DNA from 2 places in the Gordonia sp. PvP123 genome. Region 2 is predicted to be linked to the other one. Evidence: riboswitches for the same ligand, from Rfam matches in the RefSeq annotation. Region 2 holds a riboswitch; the other holds the start of a gene.

Region 1 (6,664 bases), on a different contig from region 2:
GATCTCCGGCGCGGCGTACACGAGAGTTCCCACGAACGACGACGGCGCGGTCAGCGTGGTGGCGGTGGTCAGCTTCGCGATCCCGAAGTCGAGGACGACCACGCGGTCGAGGGCGTCGTCCATCGCGCGGCGCGTGACCATGATGTTGCCGGGCTTGATGTCGCGGTGGATCACGCCGTGTTCGTGCGCGTAGTCGAGCGCATCGGCCACCCGGTGGACCACGGCCACCACCTCGTCCGGGCGTAGCGAGGCGCGGCGGAGGTCCCGGCCGTCGAGGTAGGTCATCGTGAACCAGGGGTCGCCGTCGGTGACGCCGTAGTGGTAGATCGTCACGATCGCGGGGTGGTCCAGGGCCGCCGCGGTCTGCGCCTCACGGCTGAATCGCCGCGCGAACTCCTCGTCGACGGTCTCGGCGATCGAGATCACCTTCAGCGCCTCACGACGACGCAGTTGCGGATTCTCGACCAGGTACACGGTGCCCATCCCGCCGCTGCCCAACCGGGTGATCACCGGGTAGCCGGCGACCTGGACTGGCTGGGCGGCCATGAGCGCCTCCTGGTGGCGTGACCTGTGTTGCGACGACGATAGCCCCTCCCGAGGCCGTCCTGCCCGGACACGGCACTTGTTCATCCGAACGTCATGGCACAATGCTCGACGTGGCAAACAAAACTGGCGCTGACACATCCACCCCCGGCGAAGCGGGTGCCGGCACCGGCAAGGTCGTCGAATCTGCCAAGGGCAAGAAGCAGTATGTCGACAACGGCTGGCCGCAGGACGACAACGGCGACGCGGCCGAGCACGCCGTCTCCGAACTCGCGACGCACATCCCCGGTGCGCTGTCGCCGTTCGGCGACACCGAGTTCCCCCTTCCGGTCGACGACCTGCCGTTCGTGCAGTCGAAGACCGTCGTCAACCGCTGACACCGATGCCGCCCACCGGAACTGACGAAGGTGGGTCGGACTCGCGCGGGCTCGCAGAGGCCGGCGGCTCACGACTGAGCCACCTCGACGCCTCCGGGTCGGCCCGCATGGTCGACGTCGGTGCCAAGGCGTCGACGAGGCGTCGCGCCGTCGCCGCCGGTACGTTCCGGACCACCGCCGAGGTGATCGGCCTCCTCAGTGAGTCGAGGCTGCCCAAGGGGGATGTGCTCGCCACGGCTCGCATCGCCGGGATCATGGCGGCAAAACGGACCGACGAGCTGATCCCGCTGTGCCATCAGCTGGCGCTGACGTCGGTCGAGGTCGACTTCGCGATCGGTACTGAGACGATCGAGGTGACCGCCACCGTGGCCACCTCCGGCCAGACGGGCGTCGAGATGGAGGCCTTGACCGCGGTCGCCGTCACCGGACTGACCTTGCACGACATGGTCAAGGCCGTGGACCGGCGGGCGCAGATGGACGGGATCCGCCTGCTCGCCAAGACCGGGGGCAAGTCGGGGGACTGGTATCGCGATCCGGCTGACCCCGCCGATGACTGACCCGAAGCGCCCTCGCGTCGCGCGCGTCGTCGTCGCATCGAACCGCGCCAGCACCGGCGTCTACGCCGACCGTTCCGGTCCGATCATCGAGGCCTGGCTTGCCGAGCAGGGGTTTTCGGTCGACGAGTGCGACGTCGTGGCCGACGGCCCGCCGGTCGGCGACGCCATCCGCGCCGCGGTCTACGCCGAGGTCGATCTCGTGATCACCACGGGCGGAACGGGCTTGACCCCCACCGACCGGACACCCGAACAGACCCGTCCGCTGCTCGACGTCGAGATCCCGGGTCTGGCCGACGCGATCCGCTCGGCGGGCCTGCCGAAGGTGCCGACCGCCGTCCTCTCACGCGGGCTGGCCGGAGTGTCCGGGACGACGCTCGTCGTGAACCTGCCCGGCTCGACGGGCGGGGTCCGTGACGGACTGGGCGTGCTCGCCGGCGTCGTCCACCACGCACTCGATCAGATCCGCGGAGGCGACCACCGATGACCGGAGATCCCGCCACCCGGGTGGTGCACACCGGGGTCGTGGACGAGGCGATCACGCTGGCCGAGCACGAGGCGATGGTTGCCGACGCCGCCGACGGCAAGGCCGGGGCGGTGGTCGGATTCGTCGGCGCCGTCCGCGACCACGACGGCGGACGAACCGTGACCGCCCTGCACTATTCGGGACATCCCACGGCCGCGACGGTCCTGGCCGAGGTCGTCGAACAGGTCTCCGCGGTCGACGGCGTGCGCGCGGTCGCCGTGTCCCATCGGATCGGCGACCTCGCGATCGGCGACATCGCGTTCGTGGTGGCGGTGGCTGCCGACCATCGCCGAGCCGCGTTCGAGACCTGCTCGCGCCTCGTCGACGAGGTCAAGGCCCGGCTACCGGTCTGGAAACATCAGTTCTTCGACGACGGCACCGACGAATGGGTCAATTCGGCCTAGAAGTTCGCTCCACCATTGGAAAAGGGCCCCGCACGGATGGTTCATCGTGCGGGGCCCTTCGTCTGGGTCCCAGATCGGGCGTGGAGCAGGGATCAGGGGTTGGGCAGCAGGTGCTTGTTGTCGTTGAACATCTTGATCTGGTCCTGGTTCAGCGAGACTCCGCTGTCCTTGGCCGCCTGCCAGAGGTTCTTGATCTCGGGGCTGACGCCGGCCTCGGTGAGGGCGTCGGTGACCTGCTTGGCGACGTCGTCGGTGGTCTTGGCCAGGTCGACGCTGCCGTTGCCGCCGGGGAGAACCGGAGCGATCTCACGCGGGGTGTCGGTCGGCGCGCTGCGCGGGGTCGAGCCCGAGAGGCCGGTGCCGCAGGTGGGCCATGCGCCCTTGCCCTGCGATCCGAGAACGCGCTCGGCGACGACGATCTGCTCTTCGCGCGAGGCCTGATCGGCGGTCGGGGCGAACTCGCCGCCACCGTGGCCGGACCAGGTGCTCGGGGAGAACTGCAGGCCGCCGTGATAGCCGTTGCCGGTCGCGATGGCCCAGTTGCCACCGGACTCGCACTGCGCGACCTGGTTCCACTCGGCGTCGGTGGCCGCATTGGCGGTACCGGTGCCCAGGAGGGCTGCTCCGCCGCCGAGGACTGCGCCGGTGAGGGCGACCTTGGTGATGGTCTTGGCGGCCGTGCTGGTCGTCTGCTTGCGATGACGTCCGGACATGTGTGTATTTCCTCTCTCCACGCGCCTACGAAGTCAGCTGTCGGGTTCGAGCGAGAGGTGCTCGGCCCCGGTTGTCGTGGCGGTTGCCGCGACTTCCGGGACTTAACCCCGAGGACACCTGGTGTGGTGCCCGGTCTCAGGGGATGAGGTTGGGTCCCCCGTCCTCGTTCCTAGATTGCTTGTCGTTCCCACCGGCGGAACGAGGCTCGGCGCGGCCGGTGGGACGTTATGTCTTGGTTGCTGTGTCGTGACCTCCGAGGAGGACGCTTCGTACAGTACGTCGTTCGTTGGACTGAATCACCTGCTTGAACGCAAGCGATTTTCGGCCCGGATCCGGGTCTTCCGACCCACTTCGGCCGTCATCCCAGTTCAACGGGTTAGTGGCCGTCCCGTGCCCATCCTGTTACCGGGCCGTGATGTGACTAAGGTCACAAGGGGGCTGTGGCGTCAGCCACCGGCAAACGGGGGGAGGACGTCGAGTGTCGTGCACGTGCCGAGCGCACGCGTCCGATCGGAGAACGCGACCTCGTCGCGTAGATACGAGCAGCGTTCGAGAACCGTGGCGAGGGAGGGGTTTCCGGCCGCGAGGGTCTCCTCCAGGGCGCGGAGGGTGGTCGACGGGTCGACATCGACCACCGTCTCCTCGGCGCCGGCCGCGGCGCGCGCGGCCGCGAAGAATCGCACTGTGAGCTGCATCGGACGCGAGCCTAGCCGCCGATCGCCGACATCGGTCGATCCGGTTGCCGGAAGCCGGCCACGTTCACCTCGTGGCCGGGGGCCTTCGCCCACATGCTCGCGCGCCAGAGCTGCGCCAGGGCCGCGTCGATCTCGTCGTCGGGGAGAGTGCGCAGTGCGGTCCGGATGTCGGTCTCCGTCGTCGCGAAGAGGCAGTTGCGCAGCGAGCCGTCGGCGGTGAGGCGGGTGCGGTCGCAGTCGCCGCAGAACGGCTGGGTGACCGAGGCGATGACTCCGACACGGGCGGGCCCGTGTGGCCCGTCGTGGCCGTCCACGAGCCAGGTGGCGGCCGGAGCGCTCCCGCGTGGCGCGGGGTCGGGAAGCAGCGTGAAACGCTCGCGCAGCGTCGTCAGGATCTCTCGGGCCGTGACCATCTGCGCCCGCTGCCACGCGTGGTCGGCGTCGAGCGGCATCTGCTCGATGATCCGCAGCTCGTAACCGTGTTCGAGGCAGTAGGCCAGCAGGTCGGGCACTCCCGCGAGGTCCGCGCGGTCGGGCACCACGGCGTTGACCTTGACCGGATCGAGTCCCGCGCGCCGTGCCGCGGCCAGGCCGTCGAGCACGTCGGTTAGACGGTCCCGGCGTGTGATCTCCGCGAAGCGGGCCGGGTCGACGGTGTCCAGCGAGACGTTGATGCGGTCGAGCCCGGCGTCGACCAGGCCGTCGACCCGCCGGGGCAGTCCCAGGCCATTCGTGGTCATCGCGATCTCGGGGGCCTGCGGCAGGCCGGCCACGGCCGCGATGATGTCCTCGAGGTCGCGGCGCAGCAGTGGTTCACCGCCGGTGAACCGGATGCGTTCGATGCCGAGGTCGCGGACCGCGACCGTCAGGACCCGGATCAGTTCGTCGGTGGACAGCACCTGGTCGGTGGGCATCCAGTCGAGTCCCTCGGCCGGCATGCAGTACGAGCAGCGCAGATTGCAGCGGTCGGTGACCGAGACCCGGAGATCCTTCGCCACCCGGCCGAATGTGTCGCGCAGCGGACCCTCGGACGGCACGTCGGATGCCGCTGCCTCCCGCGGAGAGCGGGGCAGTGGCAGGCCGAGGCCGACCGTGCTCATGTGGTTGCCGTCATGCTGCGGGGAGACTCACTTCCGGGTGGGGTCCTTACGTGCCTCGAGGGCGCGGAAGGTGCTGGCGTGGAAGACAAGGGGTTCGACATCGGGATCGGCGCGCAGGGACTCGATCTCCAGCAGCACGACGGTGTGGTCGCCGGCCTGGATCTCGTTGTGGATCGTGCACGACAGGTGCGCGGCGGCGTCGGGCACGAACACCGCACCGCGGTCGGTGCTCAGCGGCGTGATGCCGTCGAAGCGGTGCTCCGACGATCCCGCGAGCTGCTTGCACAGCTCGATCTGGTCGCCGGCGAACACGCTGACCCCGATGGCCGGTGCGGAGCGGATCCGCGGCCAGGTCGTCGAGGTGTTCTGCACGCAGACCGAGACGAGTGGCGGGTCGAGCGAGACGGTGGTGAACGAACTCGCCGCCATTCCGATCAGGGTGGTCGAATCCCCGTCGCGCTGTTCGCAACACACCGCCACGACGCCGGACGGGAAGCAGCTGTAGGCATCCCGCAGTGCCCGCCCGTCGGAGACGGGGGAGAGGTCGGGGGTGGTGTCGATGGTTGTGGTCACGGTCCTCACCTGGCTCGGCGTCCGGCACGGAGTGCGTACACCAGGCCCAGGACGAAACCCAGCGGTGCGCACATGGTCAGCAGGTAGACGGCGGTCGGTGCGGTGTCGCCGTCGGTGACCAACGGTGTGAGGAACAACGCCACGATCGCCAGAATTCCGATTCCGAACACAACCCCGGCCGCCTGCAGCAATCGCGGGGACGACGTCTTCTGCATACCTGCCACGGTAGTGCAACGCTGAGCGCTTCGACGCCGCGCGATACGCGCCCGCCGGGTAATGGTGTGACCCCGGGGTGGGGCGTTGGCTACGATGGTCGATGCAGGCGCCTTGCATCCGTCTGGGCCCGCACGGCATCCGCCGTCCGGACCGCCGAGATGGGTGACGGCGTCTTTTGTCGTGACAGGTCGTTTTTCGACAGTTCGAGAACAGATGAGGGTGAGCACAGTGCCGACCGGCAAGGTGAAGTGGTACGACGCGGACAAGGGCTTCGGCTTTCTCTCCCAGGAGAGCGGTGAGGACGTCTACGTGCGTTCGGCAGCGTTGCCCGACGGGGTCGAGGCGCTCAAGCCGGGGCAGCGCGTCGAGTTCGGCATGGCCGCCGGTCGTCGCGGACCGCAGGCATTGAGCGTGAAGGTCCTCGAGCCCGCACCCAGCGTCTCCAAGAACGTGCGTGAAGCCGCCCGCAAGGACGTCAAGCGGCACACACCCGACGAGCTGCACGGCATGGTCGCCGACCTCATCACCCTTCTGGAGGGCAAGGTCCAGCCGGACCTGCGCAAGGGCCGGTACCCCGACCGCAAGACCGCGCAGCGGATCTCCGAGGTCGTGCGGGCCGTCGCGCGGGAGCTCGACTCCTGACGACCTAGGCGTCCGGCGCGGTCTGCACCGCGAGTTCGCCGCGGGGCAGGACCTCGTCGGCGGGGGAGAGTCGCGCGGACGCGGAGATGACGGTGAATCCGATCAGCACCCGGTCCGGCACCGACCGCAATGTCAGCGTGTAGGTGCTGTCCGACCCCTGCGGCTGCTCGTCTTCGACGAGCCCGCGCGGCGTCTGGTAGACGGCCGCGAGATTCCACGGGCCCTGCGCGATCTCGCTCGAGACGGTCAGCATGACCGTCGACCCGACCGGCACCGGGACCGTCGCGGTCTCGCGCGGCGCGGTGATCTCCGGATCACAG
Region 2 (6,664 bases):
CGCCCAGACCATGAGACCCGAGCAGTCGAACGAGTTGGGTCCGGTGGCGCCCCACACGTACGGATCACCGATCCGGGTCAGGGCGGCCTGGACCGCGACGAGTCCGGCAGCGGTGCCCCTGGGCACCAGGCGCGGATCGAAGTCGAAGGTGGGTCCGCGGAGCGCGGCGAGCTGCTTGCCGGTCATGGACTTGTAGATCGCCCGGATCTGGATCGCCTGGAGCTGCAGGTCGGCCTGCTTCGTCTGCAGATCACCGCGCACGCGCTCGGCGCGGGAGACCGCCTCGGAGGCCGCCACCGCCGTCTGCTCGGCGTCCTTCTTCGCGACCGCCGTCTGAGCACGGACCTTCTTGATGGCGGTGAGATCCGCCGACGCCTGACGGGAGATCATGTCCAGGCCCGACATCTGGTCGAGCAATGCCTGGGGCGAGTCGCTGATCATCACCGCGTAGAGCCCGCTCACGCGGGCACCCTGGTAGCTGGCGCGCACGATCGCGTCGACCCGGTTCTGATGCACCGCGAGCTGGGCACGGCTCGTGTCGAGCTTCTGCTGCGCTTCGGCCGCCGCTGTCTTGGCCGCCGTCACGATGCCGCGCTGCTTGTCGTACTCGATCTTCGCGTTGTGCATCGCCTCGGTGGTCTTCTCCGCGTCGACGCCGAGCTGCTTGTAACGGTCGAGCAGTTGATCCGCCGAACGTGCGGGCACCGCGCGGGCGGCACCGACCCCGCCACCGACCGTCGGTACGAGCACGGCGAGCGCCGACAGGACGCAGACCGCAAGCATCAGCGGACCCGAACGCATACGTGGCCGCGTTGCGCGAGCCCGTCCCTCCCCGATCAGCACGGTCCTACTCACTCCCTCGTGTGTGCTCGTCGCTCCCTGAGCAACCCGGGTCGTCGTCACCCGTGCCCCACGTCCCGTCGACCACCCTAGGCCGCCGACAGGCCCCCGGGACTGGTTCGGGCGGATCGCGATCCACGCGACCCGCCCGTCCAGAGACCCTCGTGCTCAGTCTGTTCGTGTTCGGTTGTGGTCAGTACCGACGGATGCCCGTCAGCGTCCACTCCTTAACGGCGTCGCGCTTGACCGGCGTGCCGTAGTTGGACGAGTGGACGAACTGGCCGTTGCCGACGTAGATGCCGGCGTGGCCGCCACCGTTGAAGATCATCACGTCGCCGGGCTTGGCGTCGGAGTAGGACACCGCGCGTCCGCCACCGAGCTGGCCGTAGCTGTCACGCGGGATGTTCTTGCCGGCCTGCTTGTAGGACCAGTAGACGAGGCCCGAGCAGTCGAAGGCGTTGGGGCCGGCGGAGCCGTAGGAGTACGGGGAGCCGATCTTGCTCTCCGCGGCCTTGACGGCCTTCTCACCTGCGGTCAGCTGCGGCTGGCCGAGCGGGGCGCCGCCCTGCGGGCGGAACTGCTGCGGAATCTGGTCCGGCGCGATACCCGGCACGGTGAACTGTCCCAGGTTGGGGATCTCGACCGTGGCCGCGGGCGACTTCTTCACGGGTGTGGCCTGAGGTGCGGGCTTGGCCTCCGGGGCCTTCGCACCGGGCAGTGCCGGGATCTCGAAAGTGCCCAGCGGGGTGTGGACCGGGGCGGCGAGAGCAGGGCCTGCGGCGGCGGCGAGCGAACCGAGCGTGATCGATCCGGCGATCACCGCCTTCTTGGCGACCGTGCTGCCACGATTGGGCTGTTCCAAACGATGTTTGGCCACGAAGCGAGTTCTCCTTCAGATCTTCCTGTACCGCCGACCGAGTTAGCTGTCGGGTTCGGGCCGGAAGAGTGGCCCTACGCGTGTTTCGCGCATGAGGTATCCACTGGACACTCATGCGTGGCAACGCGATTCACCCCGATTCGGAACGGTTTCGCGAGAAGCGCATCGATGATGATGCGCTCCGACGAGCCCGCCCGAAGGTTGTGGTTCCCCGGTTCGCCGCGAGGGCGATTGAGCGGTGACTACTGCGGACCACTTCTGTTGAAGCGGGACGCTCCGCAAGGTCTCAGAAAGGTTACGAAATCGGATGCGCCCTGTCCACTAGGCGACGGACAGCCAAACCTGGGCCGATTCTCAGCCCGCCCTGAGGACCGTCACAGAGGCGTGCCGATCTGGCCCCTGAACTGCTTCTTTGGCGGATCTTGCAGATCGTGCAGCACTACTCGTCACCATTGCAGCAGCCTGCAGAACGTCGATGGCGAGGTCGATCTCGGCGTCCGCCTCGACCGTTGACGCCGTTACCGAAACTCCACCTTGGTCCGCCATATCGTCCCAGCTCGGACCGCCAAACAGCACCGTCATCATGCACCCGTCACAGGCGACGGGACGGGCGGGGCAGCGCGCGCAGTCGACGTACATAGTGTGATCTCCATCTCATCTGGTGAGGCGGGGCCGTGTCGGCCCTCGTAGGGGTCGTGGTCACCGTGAGAACACCGCATTTCTCACGTCCAGGCGGAGAGTAGGAGCGACCACCGACAAGTCCGTCGAACAGCGATCGACACAGCAGTCACAGCAGTCACATGAGCGACGCTCGGTGCGCCGCCGTCGCGCTGTCGGTGGATCGAACTAGTGTTCGCCGGGTGACGCAGACCAGCGTGGCCGGCTCCCCCGCCGGGCAGCTCACCTTCGCCGACCTGGAGGCCGCCGATCAGGTGGCCACGGGTGACTCGTCGAACGAGTTCAGCGACCGCTCCCTCTTCGACACGACTCTCGTCGTGGTCGACCTGGAGACCACCGGCTCCGATCCGGCACGCGACCGGATCACCGAGATCGGCGCGGTCAAGATCCGCGGCGGCGAGATCATCGGCGAGTTCGCCACCCTCGTCGATCCCGGCCGGCCCATCCCGCCGCAGATCGTCACCCTGACCGGCATCACCACGGCCATGCTGACCGACGCACCGCGGATCGAGTCGGTCCTGCCCTCGTTCTTCGAGTTCGCTCGCGGCTCGATCCTGGTGGCGCACAACGCTCGATTCGACATGGGCTTCCTGCGTCAGAACGCGATCCGGCTCCAGCTCCCGTGGACGTTCGGCCTGAGCCTGTGCACGGTGACCATGGCCCGGCGCATCCTCACCCGCGACGAGGCACCGACCGTCAAGCTCAGCGCCCTCGCCGACCTGTTCGACGTCGCGGTGCGACCCACCCACCGGGCACTCGACGACGCGCGCGCCACGGTGGAGGTCTTCCACCGACTCCTCGAACGCGTCGGCAACCAGGGCATCGCGACCGTCGGTGACCTGACGTCCTACCTTCCACGGACCGACCCGCGGCTACGGGCCAAGCGCACGCTGGCCGACCACGTCCCCTCCCGTCCCGGTGTCTACCTCTTCCGCGGACCGTCGGACGAGGTCCTCTATGTGGGTACCGCGGTGGACCTCCGCCGTCGGGTCCGGTCGTATTTCAGCGGGAGCGACCCGCGTCGCCGCATCGCCGAGATGGTTCTCCTCGCCCAACGGGTCGACTTCGTGGAGTGCTCCCATCCCCTGGAGGCCGCGGTTCGCGAACTGCGGCTGCTGGGCGCACACGCACCGGCGTACAACCGTCGTTCGACGCAGCCGCACAAGGGATGGTGGGTGACCCTGACCGAAGAACGCTTCCCGCGCCTGAAGGTCAGTCGCACGCCCACCGACGAATCCGTCGGCCCGGTCGGCAACCGCACCAACGCGGCGACCGTCGCCGATGTGATCTCGGCGGCCGCGGGCCTGCGGACGTGCACCAAGCGGCTCGGCGCCAACGGCTACCACTGGTGCCCCGACGCCGACGGGCGCCGACGCCCGGGCTCGTGCCGGGCCGCCACCACGCAACCACAGACGGTCCCCGACTACTCCCCGCGCGTCACCGCGGCTCGACGGCTCATGCGGGGTGAGGCCGACGAACTCCTCGACGGCCTCACCGCACGCCTCGCCGACCTCGCGCAGGCCCACATGTTCGAGACCGCGGCGCGACACCGGGACCGGCTCGCGCTGACAATAGACACCCTCGCCCGCTGTCAGCGGCTGGCGGCGCTCTGCGCGATCGCCGAGATCGTCGTCGCGCGACCCGACGGCGAACGGGGATGGCAGTTCGCGGTGATCCGGCACGGACGCCTCGCGGCAGCCGGACGGGCACGACGCGGCGTCTCCCCCATGCCCGTCGTCGACGCGCTGGTCGCCGCGGCCGAGACCGTGCTGCCCGGCGACGGACCGCTGCGCGGCGCGCCGGCCGAGGAGGTCGGTCTCGTCTACCGCTGGATGACCGAGCCGGGCGCGCGCATCGTCTCGACGAGCGAGCCGGTCGCACTACCGGCCGGCTCGGCCGAACGCCGGCTCGGCTGGTCGCAGTCGGCGCACGACGCACGTGCGGCCAGGCCCGGCACCGACCCTCGCGTGCGACAGGCGAGCTGACCGGGACACACCACTAGGCTGACGGCATGATCACTGCCATCGTCCTCATCCAGGCCGACATCCACCGCATCCCGGAGACGGCACAGGCCGTCGCCGACATCCCCGGGGTCGAAGAGGTGTACTCCTGCGCGGGCGATGTCGACCTGATCGCGAAGATCCGGGTGCGCGACCACGAGCAGATCGCGACGGTCGTCACCGGCGAGATCAACCGGCTCCCGGGCGTGCTCAAGAGCGCCACCCACATCGCCTTCCGCAGCTACTCCAGCTCCGACGTCGAAGGCGGATTCTCCATCGGCGAGAACTGACTCACCAGCACGTCAGGTGATGAGGGCCCTGCAGTCGTCAGGCGTGTGCCGCGAGCTGACCGCTGAGATCGGCCCACCGCTGCAGCAGGTCCGCGGCAGCACCGTTGTCGATCGCCTCCGCGGCGCGGCCCTTCGCCGCGCCCAGCGCGTCGGTCAGTTCCGCCGAGGTCATGGGTGCGTCCTGTTCGAAGGCGACGATGGCCCCGGCCGAATTCAGCAGCACCGCGTCGCGGACCGGACCGGTGGTCCCGGCCAGGAGCTCGCGCGCGATCGCGGCATTGACCGTCGCGTCACCGCCCTGCAGAGACGACAGCTCAACGCGCGCGATGCCCAGATCGGTGGGATCCACGCTGAGTTCGTTGACCTGCCCCGCGATGACCTGCCACACCGTCGACGTGGTGGTGGTCGTCAGTTCGTCGAGACCGTCGTCGCCGCGGACCACCAGCGCGGAGCCGCCGCGCTCGGCGAAGGCCCGGGCCAGGACCGGGGCCAGGTCGGCGAATGCGCAACCGATGAGCCCGCGCGACGGTGTCGCGGGGTTGGTCAGCGGCCCCAGCACGTTGAAGACGGTCGGGATGCCGATCTCCTTGCGCGGGGGGCCGGTGAACCGGAACGCGGGATGGAACACGGGCGCGAAGCAGAACCCGATCCCCAGTTCGTCGACACATCGGGCGACCGCCGCGGCGTCGAGGGAGATGTTCACGCCCAGCGCCTCGAGCACGTCGGCACCGCCGCTCTTCGACGACGCCGCCCGGTTGCCGTGCTTGACCACCGCGACCCCCGAGGCGGCGATGACGATCGACGTCATCGTCGAGATGTTCACCGTGTGCGACCGGTCACCGCCGGTGCCGACCACATCGACCGCCGGCCGGCTGACGTCCACGAGCGTCGCGTGATCGAGCATCGCCCGCGACAATCCGAGGAGCTCCGCGGGCGCCGCCCCCTTCATCTTCACGCCGACGCCGAAGGCGGCGACCTGAGCGCCGGTCGCGCTGTCGGTCATGATCTCGTTCATCGCCCACGCGGCCTCGTCCGCGCTCAGGTCGAGGCGATCGACGATCTTGCCGAGGATCTGCGGCCAGCTGAAGTCGGACTGTGCGGTACTCACGAGGAGAAAGCCTAGTGTCTGCTCAGCCGGACGGACGCTGGAGGACGGCCCACTCGCGCACGAATCCGCCGTGCCGCGAGCCGAGGCTGGCCATGCGGGATCGTTCTTGCGACAGATGCATGGCGTCGAGCAACTGGACCCGCGCCAGGACCAGGACGACCAGTCCGTCCTCGCGCGCCGCCGGTCTCGGCCCCCAGCGCTCGTCCTCGACCGACTCGTAGCCGTCTAAGGCGGCGACGGCCGCCGCCTCGGACCGCCGCTCGGGCGGCACCTCGACGTGATGGCGCAGGATGACCTCCTCGTCCGCCCGCCACGACGACGCGTCGAGGGCGACCGAACTCGCGATCGCATCGTCATCGGAACTCGCCACCACCTCCACCCGTTGGTCCAGTGTCAGCGGTCCCGCCTCGGCACGCGGGCGAAGGCGCGCACGGAGACGGGCCAAGCGGCTCTGCTCGACCACACGGCCGTTGAGATCGCGGGGGCCGGGTGAGGTCGAACTCGACATGAACACACGGTAGCGAGCCGGGCCCGCGCCAGGCGCCTCCAGGACACGCCGACGGCCGGCCGATACCGGCGCGGACCTGCACCGGGAGAATTACTCGGAGGCAATTTCCGACCCGGGTGGCCACCGCTTACTACGAACCGTCATACTTCACTTGTGACAAGCGCTGTAGGTACCTCAGGAACAGCCATCACCTCGCGCGTGCACTCGCTGAACCGGCCCAACATGGTCAGCGTCGGCACGATTGTGTGGCTGTCCAGTGAGCTCATGTTCTTCGCTGGCCTCTTCGCGATGTATTTCGTCGCCCGTGCCAACTCGGCGGTCGGCTGGCCGCCGCCGCCGACCGAGCTGAATCTCGCCCTCGCC

The links. Region 2 has a riboswitch for cyclic di-AMP ahead of ABIC25_RS20000 (C40 family peptidase). Riboswitches for the same ligand answer to the same signal wherever they lie in the genome.
Region 1: another riboswitch for cyclic di-AMP. It lies ahead of ABIC25_RS05590 (transglycosylase family protein); the one in region 2 lies ahead of ABIC25_RS20000 (C40 family peptidase).

The regions. Positions count from the first base shown of each region.
Region 1 covers NZ_JBEPPN010000003.1:16,102-22,765, reverse strand. The annotation lists gene ABIC25_RS05615 (RCC1 domain-containing protein) at 1-546, opposite strand, end outside; gene ABIC25_RS05610 (hypothetical protein) at 648-920, shown strand; gene moaC (cyclic pyranopterin monophosphate synthase MoaC) at 926-1,477, shown strand; gene ABIC25_RS05600 (MogA/MoaB family molybdenum cofactor biosynthesis protein) at 1,470-1,961, shown strand; gene ABIC25_RS05595 (molybdenum cofactor biosynthesis protein MoaE) at 1,958-2,404, shown strand; gene ABIC25_RS05590 (transglycosylase family protein) at 2,497-3,117, opposite strand; cyclic di-AMP (ydaO/yuaA leader) riboswitch at 3,124-3,307, opposite strand; gene ABIC25_RS05585 (MoaD/ThiS family protein) at 3,565-3,813, opposite strand; gene moaA (GTP 3',8-cyclase MoaA) at 3,825-4,913, opposite strand; gene ABIC25_RS05575 (flavin reductase family protein) at 4,941-5,486, opposite strand; gene ABIC25_RS05570 (hypothetical protein) at 5,492-5,701, opposite strand; gene ABIC25_RS05565 (cold-shock protein) at 5,931-6,344, shown strand; gene ABIC25_RS05560 (DUF2771 family protein) at 6,349-6,664, opposite strand, start outside.
Region 2 covers NZ_JBEPPN010000010.1:170,040-176,703, forward strand. The annotation lists gene ABIC25_RS19995 (NlpC/P60 family protein) at 1-801, opposite strand, end outside; gene ABIC25_RS20000 (C40 family peptidase) at 1,034-1,717, opposite strand; cyclic di-AMP (ydaO/yuaA leader) riboswitch at 1,734-1,965, opposite strand; gene ABIC25_RS20005 (DEDD exonuclease domain-containing protein) at 2,578-4,380, shown strand; gene ABIC25_RS20010 (Lrp/AsnC family transcriptional regulator) at 4,407-4,685, shown strand; gene trpD (anthranilate phosphoribosyltransferase) at 4,723-5,793, opposite strand; gene ABIC25_RS20020 (hypothetical protein) at 5,816-6,301, opposite strand; gene ctaE (aa3-type cytochrome oxidase subunit III) at 6,455-6,664, shown strand, end outside.